Regions from separate parts of the Bordetella bronchialis genome, predicted to be linked through region 4. Evidence: predicted binding sites of a transcription regulator. Region 4 holds the regulator's gene; each other region holds the start of a gene.
What was found. Region 4 encodes LexA, which represses DNA repair genes until DNA is damaged. Its sites were predicted from a motif close to ACTGTATNNNNATACAGT; they were not measured.

Region 1 (2,199 bases), 1.7 Mb from region 4:
GCTCTTGATGTCCCGTTCCAGCCGCATCGCCTGGTTGGGATGCAGCGGCGTCAGGTTCTCGAACATGATCCGATGCTTGATCGCCTCGGGCGGCAGTCCGTTGACCTTGTCGACCTTCACCAGCGCGAAATAACGCTCGCCGTCCTTGGGCGTACGCACCTCGCCCTCGATGGAATCGCCCGTATGCAGATTGAAGCGGCGGATCTGCGAGGGGGAAATATAGATGTCGTCGGTGCTCGCCAGGTACGAGGTGTCCGGCGACCGCAGGAAACCGAAGCCGTCCGGCAGGACTTCCAGCACGCCGTCGCCGAAGATCTGCTCGCCCTGTTTGGCGCGCTTCTTCATGATGGCGAACATCAGCTCCTGCTTGCGCAGGCGATTGGCGTTCTCGATTTCCAGGGAGGCGGCCAGTTCCAGCAATTTGGAGACGTGTTGCGCCTTTAGTTCATTCAGGTGCATTGCGTTGAATTATCGGGGGAAGGAAAGAGGAAGGGGGCGGCGGGCCACGGACGGGCCCGCGCGACGGGAGCGAACGCTGATTACAAGGCGCTGTCCAGGAAGGCGGTGAGTTGGGATTTCGACAGGGCACCGACCTTGGTCGCGGCGGCCTTGCCGTCCTTGAAGAGCATCAGCGTGGGGATGCCGCGGATGCCGTACTTGGCCGGCGTGTCGCCGTTTTCGTCCACGTTCAGCTTGGCGATGGTGATGCGCCCGGCGTATTCCTTGGCGACTTCTTCCAGGATGGGGGCGATCATCTTGCAGGGGCCGCACCATTCGGCCCAGTAGTCGACCAGCACGGGGAGGTCGGCCTTCAAAACGTCGGCATCGAAGCTGGCGTCGCTGACATGCTTGATTTGGTCACTCATGACTGTTCTCGTTGCTTTGCGGCGGGGAGACGTGCTACGACCCGCCCTTATTGTTTGGCAGGATTAAAGCATACCACTGTCCATCCGAACAGGCTTCATGGGTTTTTGTGTAGGATAACCAGCCTCGCGCGGGGGCGGCCGGCGCCGACAGCCCCGTCCCGCCGGGGGCGGACGCTCCCGCCGCCCATGGGCCGGCGGGGTTCGTCCGGCGCCCGTCCGGTGCCTGGTCAGGATCTGCGCATCCCACCTCGGGCCGCGCCAATGCTCAGGCTTTTCTTAGAATGTCGGTTTTTTTCCACAGATGTTGGGGATAACTTGGCCACTCCACGTTATACAGAGGCGTCCATCCGGGTCCTGAAGGGCCTGGAGCCCGTGCGGCAGCGCCCGGGCATGTACACCCGCACCGAAAATCCGCTGCACATCGTGCAGGAAGTCATCGATAACGCCGCCGACGAAGCCCTGGCCGGCAACGGCAAGCACATCCAGGTCACGCTGCACGCCGACGGCAGCGTCTCCGTCGAGGACGACGGCCGCGGCATTCCGGTGGGCATGCACCCCGAGGAAAACGCCCCGGTCGTGGAATTGGTGTTCACCCGGCTGCACGCCGGCGGCAAGTTCGACAAGCAGGGCGGCGGCGCCTATGCGTTTTCCGGCGGCCTGCACGGCGTCGGCGTATCGGTCACCAACGCGCTGGCCAACCGCCTGGAGGTCATCGTCTGGCGCGACGGCGGCATTCACCGCATGGTGTTTCGCGACGGCGAGGTCGCCGAAGCGCTGGCCCCCTTCAGCGGCGTGGCCAGGAAGAAATCCGGCACGCGGGTGCGCGTCTGGCCCGATCCCAAGTATTTCGACAGCCCCAACATTCCGCTGGCCGAGCTGACCCAGCTGCTGCGCAGCAAGGCGGTGCTGCTGCCCGGTACCCGCGTCACGCTGGCGGTGGAAAAGAGCGGCGACACCAAGTCCTGGCTGTACGAGGACGGCCTGCGCGGCTACCTGACCGAGGCCCTGGACGGCGCCGAACTGATGATCCCGATGTTCGAGGGCAGCCAGTACGCCGGCGCGGACCACGAAACCTTCGCCGACGGCGAAGGCGCCCAATGGGTGGTCGCCTGGACGGAAGAGGGCAATGCCGTCCGGGAATCCTATGTAAACCTGATACCCACGCCGGCGGGCGGCACGCACGAGTCCGGCCTGCGCGAGGGCCTGTTCGCCGCCGTCAAGGGCTTCGCGGAACTGCACAGCCTGCTGCCCAAGGGCGTCAAGCTGCTGCCCGAGGACGTCTTCGCCCGTGCCAGCTTCGTGCTGTCGGCCAAGGTGCTGGACCCGCAGTTCC
Region 2 (2,199 bases), 1.9 Mb from region 4:
GCTCCAGCGCGAAGACGAAGCGGCGCCAGGCTTCGTCGACGATATCGCGGGGCAGCCGGTCGATGAAGACCACGTCGGGCCCGTCTTCGGGCAGCCCCTCGCGCAGGTCCGCATCCAGGGCCGCCAGCGGCGTCTGGTGTCCGGTGAACAGGCGGAATGCCTTGATGCTGATCACGTAGGCGGGCGGCGTGCGCGTGGCCCAGGCGTGGGCGTTGCGCGCGGTGGGCAGGGCGTAGTAGCTGGAATCGACTTCGGCGATGGGAAAGCGCGATGCGTAATAGCGCAGGCGCGCTTCGGCGGTGACCGTGCCCGGGGGATAAAAGCGCCCGCAGGCCAGCAAGGTGGGATCGGTCCAGGAGGCCGTGCCGACCAGGATGGCGCCGGAGTCCTCGCGCGCCGGCCCGGCGGCGTCGCTCGCATTCATGTCGGGTCCTGCTTCGGCATGGCGTCTCCTGGATGCGCGTCGGCGGCGGGTTCCCGGGTGGAACCCGCCGCCGACGGTCGACGCATTATCGCGTGGAACGTGTCACGGGAAGCGGGGCGCGGGCGCCCCGCCGCCGGTCAGGTGCTGGCGCGATAGCGATCCCGCAGGGCGCGGATCTGATCGTGATTGCGCAGCACGCCTTCGTACTGCTTCTGCACGACGGCGCGGATGTCTTCCGGCAGCGGTTCGCGCAGGGCGTCGGTGTAGTCCTGCTTGGCGACGTCCTCGCCGCGTTCGCATTCCTCCAGGATGGCGGCGTCGGTGCGACCGGCCACGGCGGCTTTCAGGTGCACCCAGCCGCGGTGCACCGCGCCGGCCACGCTGCCGCCGGTTTCAGGCTTGCCGCCCAGTCGCGAGACGATGGCCTGGAGCTCCGCCGCGCCCGCGGCGCAGTCGTTCGCGCGGTTCTGGAACAGGCCACGCAACTCGGCGTCCTTGGTGTCGTCGGCGGCCGCCAGGAAACCCTTTTCGCCGTTCTTGCAGGTTTCGGTCAGGTTGTTCAAGAGCTTGACGATGCGATCGGCCATGGCATTCTCCTTAGGGTTGGGACTCGCGCACCGCCCGCCGCGGTGGCGCGTGTCTCTCCCGATTGCAAACCCCGTACCCGGCTGGGCAGTCCGGGTCCGCCCGGCAAGGCTGAGGTTTTATCCAGTATCATGGCGGGCTGTCGAAGCCGCGCCATGCGGCTTCTGCCCATCCATGAATCGCGGCCAGTCCTTGTCCATGTCCGAACTTTCCGCCGCCGGCGCCGACGCGCCCGACCCCCTCGGAGACCTCAACCCCAGCCAGCGCGAAGCGGCCGAGTACGGCGCCGGCACGTCCGAGGCGGGTCCGCTGCTGGTCATCGCGGGCGCCGGATCGGGCAAGACCAGTACGCTGGCGCATCGGGTGGCCAATCTCATCCTGAAGGGCGCCGACCCGCAGCGCATGCTGCTGCTGACCTTCTCGCGCCGCGCGGCCATCGAAATGGAACGGCGCGCGGGCACGGTCTTGCGCAAGGTCTTGAAGCAAGGCGCCGGGCACGCGCCGCCCGCCTTGCCCTGGGCAGGCACCTTCCACGCCATCGGCGCGCGCCTGCTGCGCGAATTCGCCCCCCGCATCGGCCTGGCGGAAGCCTTCACCATCCACGACCGCGGCGATTCCGAAGACTTGATGGGCATGCTGCGCCATGAGCTGGGCCTGTCTTCCACCGAGTCGCGTTTCCCGCTGAAAGGCACCTGCCTGTCCATTTATTCGCGCGTGGTGAACAGCCAGACCGCGCTGGACGGCATCCTGAAAGACGTCTATCCCTGGTGCGCCCAATGGGAAGACGAGCTCAAGCGGCTGTTCCGCGCCTATGTGCAGGCCAAGCAGGCGCAGCAGGTGCTCGATTACGACGACCTGCTGCTCTACTGGTCCGAAATGATGGTCCACCCGGAGATCGCCGCGGATGTCGGCGGGCGTTTCGACCACGTCATGGTGGACGAATACCAGGACACCAACCGGCTGCAGGCCGCGATACTGCTGGCGATGAAGCCGGACGGCAGGGGCCTGACCGTGGTGGGCGACGATGCGCAAGCCATCTATTCCTTCCGCGCGGCAACGGTGCGCAACATCCTGGACTTTCCCGGGCAGTTCGCCGTGCCGGCCAAGGTCGTCACGCTGGCGCGCAATTACCGGTCGACGCAGCCTATCCTGGATGCCTCCAACGCGGTCATCGCGCTGGCGCGGGAACG
Region 3 (2,199 bases), 2.1 Mb from region 4:
CCGGTCGCGGATGCGCAGCGCTATGTCCTCGCCAACCTGCGCCGGCCCCTCACGGTGTCCGAACTGGCCGCTGTGGCCAGGATGAGCGTGAGAAGCTTTTCGCGGGCATTCGCGAAGGAAGCGGGCCTGACTCCCGCCGAGTTCGTGCAAAGGGCCAGAGTCGACGCGGCGCGATGCCTGCTGGAAAACGGCGATGCGCCCATCAAGACCATTGCCTACGAATGTGGTTTCGGCGACGCCCACCGCATGCGTAACGCGTTCCTTCGCTCGGTCGGCGTCAGTCCCCAGCATTACCGGCTGTCGTTCAATCAACAGGGGAGGTGACTGCCCTCAGGGCGATCGCCACGGCGTTTGCTTGCGATCAGTCGCCGCTCAACGCCCCGTCGCCGGATAGTTCGGTCCCGGCCCCCACCCTCGGTCGCTGGCCCACGGGTTCACGGCGCCGGGGTGGGGCGGGCCGGGATGATCGAATCGTCCGTCGTTGGCGCATCCGGCCAGCATGGCGCCCAGCACGCATGCGGCGGCCAGGGAAATAACGCGTTTCGGGAAATTCATGGTGACCTCCGAATCCTCGGGACTGCTGATCCGCCTTGCGCGTGGCGCTATCGCGTGGGGAGCGCGGCCGGAGGCCCGCTGGGGCTGCGTACCTGGGCGAGCGGATCACCGGAGTTTACCGCCGCCGCCTTTACCGGACCATCGAGGCGCCTGGGGCGCCACGGCGGCGAACAGCAAGCCGAATACCGGCGCCGCCAGCAAGGCCAGCCCAGCCACTTTTGCATATCCATGCGCTCCCCCGGAACAGGTAGGCTGGGCATAGGAAAGGCGCGGGGCCTGAGCCGCTGCAAGGCATGGCGGCCACGGCGGACTTCGCCTGGAATGCCCGCGACGATATACTGTACTTTCATACAGTATCAGCCATGTCCGCCACTTCCCTTGCCCAGCGCCCGCCGAGCGACCCGGTCTTACCGCCATCGACGCCGGCGGTCCCGCTCTCCACCCCCCACGTCGCCGTCGCGGCTGTGCCCGCGGCGCTACCCAGGCTGCCGGGACCGCCCGCGGACAGACGGTTCTACTACCTGCACAATTTCCAGTTCGCGCTGGACTGGATTCTTGCGCGGTATGACGACCTTCTCGATATCGCGGAGCGGGATTTCATCGCGCGTTTCCCGCTGCTGCCGCTGGCTGCCCGTGCGCTGCTCGTGCGCCTGCTGATGCGCAAAGGCCCGGTCTTCCGCATGGACGGGCTTGTGTACACGGAAATCGGCTGCGTGCGAACCGCCGCGCGACCGCTGCTGGACCTGGGCTGGCTCGATCCCGATCCGGTGCTCACGCTGGACCAGGTCTTCCATCTTCTGAAACGCGCGGAGCTACCCGGATTCTTCCACGCGATCGATGCCCGGATCCCGGCCCGCGCCACCAAGACGAGCTGGATGGATGGCTTGCGGCCCCTGTGGCCGCGGGCGCATCGTTGGAGCGAGTGGAAGCGGGGAGGCGGCCTTCCCTCGCGGGAAGGCGCGTGGCGGGGCGCGGACGGCAGCGATCAAGAAGCCGCGACGCGGACGGCGGATCTGGATGACCAGGCCTACGAACAAGCGCCGGCCTCCGGATATGCCGCTGAGAAGGCCCGCGAACACGCACCGGCCGTCTTCCACAGCGAAGACGACACCTGCGACGTCGTCGCGGTCGGCATCGCCGGCATGGTGGAGCGCTTCCGCCTGATGTTCTTCGGCAACCTGCGCCAGGCGTGGTCGGAGTTCGTGCTGGCGGACCTGGGCATCTTCCGCTACGAAAACGTGGCGTTTCCCCTGGAAGCGCGGGCCTTCCAGGCGCGGGAGGATGTCGATACCTATCTGCGCCTGCACCGCCAGCGCGAAAGCTTCGAATCGGGCGAGCCCTGGGAAAACGTCTGGACCGCGGTGCACGCGGAAGCGCCGGCCAATCCGTGGCTGGCGCGGCGGCGCGACAAGCTGCTGTTCGCGCTGGGGCGCCATTGCGAAAGCCGGCAGGCCTGGCCGGAAGCGCAGCGCATCTATCGGTCATGCGGATATCCCGGAACGCGGCATCGCCTGGCGCGCGTGCTGGAGCACAGCGGCGATCATGCCGGTGCGATGGCGCTGGCGGAGCAAGCCCTGCTCAGCCCGGAAAACGAGGCGGAGACCCAATTGATGCAGCGCCTGCACGCCCGCGCCAGCCGCAGGC
Region 4 (2,199 bases):
AGCTGGGAAAACCACCGCGCGCTGTTCGAGCGCGCCGGCTTCCAGGTGGAAACCTATCCCTACTACGACGCCGCCACGCACGGCCTGAACATCGAAGGCATGCTGGCCGGACTGAAATCCATGCCGGCCGGCAGCATCGTCGTTCTTCATGCCTGCTGCCACAACCCCACCGGCGTGGACCCGACTCCCGAGCAGTGGCAGCGCATTGCCAATGTCGTCAAGGAACGCGACCTCGTTCCCTTCCTCGACATCGCGTACCAGGGCTTCGGCGCCGGGCTGCATGAAGATGCCGCCGTGGTGCGGCTGTTCGCCGACATGGACATGACGGTCTTCATCAGCTCGTCTTTTTCCAAGTCGTTCTCGCTGTACGGCGAACGCGTCGGCGCGCTGACGGTCATCGCCGGCAGCAAGGACGAGGCGCAGCGCGTGCTCAGCCAGCTCAAGCGTGTGATCCGCACCAACTACTCGAACCCGCCGACCCATGGCGGCACCGTCGTCTCCACGGTGCTGAACACGCCGGATCTGTTCGCCTTGTGGGAACAGGAGCTCGCCGGCATGCGTGACCGCATACGCCTGGTGCGCCGCCAACTGGTGGAAAAAATCAAGGAAAACGGCGCGCAGCAGGATTTCAGCTTCGTCCTCGACCAGCGCGGCATGTTCTCTTACTCGGGCCTCACGTCGGCCCAGGTGGATCGCCTGCGTGAAGAACATGGTATCTACGCCGTGTCCAGCGGACGCATCTGCGTTGCGGCACTGAATAGCCAGAACATCGACGTTGTCGCCAAGAGCATCGCCGCCGTACTGAAAGGCTGAGCGCCAACCGCGATACCGACGATACCGATATGAAGCCGGGGCCCGCAAGGGCCCCGCTTGGTTTCCGGCCTGGTCCTTCTCACCGCCCGGCTGTTCCTTCACTACCTGACTGTCCTTCACTACCTGACTGTTCCTTCACCGCTTGGTTGCGCGTTCACCGGGTGGTTCGTTCATTTCCCGGCTTGGCTTATTTGCCTGCAGATGGCGGTCCCCCCTTGCGTTTTGAAGCTGCGTCCCCCAAAATGCGTAGCTGTATATCCATACAGGGCAACCGGAACGCGCAATGGCCAGCAAACTTACCGACCGCCAACAGCAAATCCTGGATCTCATACGCCAAGCGGTGGCAAGCACGGGCTTCCCCCCTACCCGCGCCGAAATCGCCCAGGCGCTGGGTTTCCGTTCGCCCAACGCCGCGGAAGACCACCTGAAAGCGCTCGCGCGCAAAGGCGCGATCGAGCTGACCGCCGGCGCCTCCCGCGGCATCCGCCTCAAGGAAACGCGGCCGGAAGCCAGCCAAGCCATGCTCCCCTTGCCATCGCTGGCGCAACTCATGCTCCCCTTGGTGGGACGCGTCGCCGCCGGCAGCCCCATCCTAGCGGCCGAACATGTCGAACGCGACGTAGGCGTGGATCCGGCCTTGTTCGCGCAGCGGCCGGACTATCTACTGAAGGTGCGCGGCATGAGCATGCGCGACGTCGGCATACTCGACGGCGACCTCCTGGCCGTCAAGAAGGCGAGCGAGGCGCGCGAAGGCCAGATCGTTGTCGCCCGCATCGACGAAGACGTTACGGTCAAGCGGCTGCATCGCCAGGGCGGTCGAATCGAACTGCTGCCCGAGAATCCCGAGTTCGAGCCCATCATCGTCCAGCCCGGGCAGGAATTCGCGCTGGAAGGGATCGCGGTCGGGCTTATCCGCACACAAGCCCTGCACTAAAAGCAAAAGAAAAGGGCCTGGCCGCTTACGCGTCCAGGCCCATTTTTCGTCTGCCTGCCAGGCCGGTTGTCCTTACCGTCGTCGCCTCGGGGCCGAACAATCCATCACGGCAACCATCAGTGCTTGGTCACGGGATCCGTGGCCTCCGACGCCGCTGCCGGCGACGGGGTCACCAAGGGCTTGTCCTTGGCCTCGTCTTCCGATATCGGGTCCGGCATGCGCTCCAGGGCCCGCTCCAGCACTTTGTCTATCCAGCGCACCGGTACGACCTCGAGCTGGTTTTTGACGTTGTCGGGGATCTCGGCCAAATCCTTGACGTTTTCCTCGGGGATCAGCACGGTCTTGATGCCACCCCGGTGTGCCGCCAGCAGTTTTTCCTTCAGCCCGCCGATGGCCAGGACTTCGCCACGCAAGGTGATTTCGCCCGTCATCGCGACATCCGCGCGCACCGG

Region 1: BAU06_RS08640 (DNA topoisomerase IV subunit B) is a predicted target of LexA. The motif match lies at 942-959, and genes of this name have one in related genera.
Region 2: BAU06_RS07600 (ATP-dependent helicase) is a predicted target of LexA. The motif match lies at 1,120-1,137, and genes of this name have one in related genera.
Region 3: BAU06_RS06770 (VRR-NUC domain-containing protein) is a predicted target of LexA. The motif match lies at 893-910, and genes of this name have one in related genera.

Annotation. Positions count from the first base shown of each region.
Region 1 is NZ_CP016170.1:1,941,232-1,943,430, forward strand. It holds gene rho (transcription termination factor Rho) at 1-459, opposite strand, end outside; gene trxA (thioredoxin TrxA) at 540-866, opposite strand; gene BAU06_RS08640 (DNA topoisomerase IV subunit B) at 1,128-2,199, shown strand, end outside.
Region 2 is NZ_CP016170.1:1,708,946-1,711,144, forward strand. It holds gene BAU06_RS07590 (DUF72 domain-containing protein) at 1-424, opposite strand, end outside; gene BAU06_RS07595 (PA2169 family four-helix-bundle protein) at 562-1,011, opposite strand; gene BAU06_RS07600 (ATP-dependent helicase) at 1,208-2,199, shown strand, end outside.
Region 3 is NZ_CP016170.1:1,518,133-1,520,331, forward strand. It holds gene BAU06_RS06765 (GlxA family transcriptional regulator) at 1-324, shown strand, start outside; gene BAU06_RS25990 (hypothetical protein) at 373-555, opposite strand; gene BAU06_RS06770 (VRR-NUC domain-containing protein) at 918-2,199, shown strand, end outside.
Region 4 is NZ_CP016170.1:3,657,186-3,659,384, forward strand. It holds gene BAU06_RS16120 (amino acid aminotransferase) at 1-813, shown strand, start outside; gene lexA (transcriptional repressor LexA) at 1,097-1,747, shown strand; gene lon (endopeptidase La) at 1,864-2,199, opposite strand, start outside.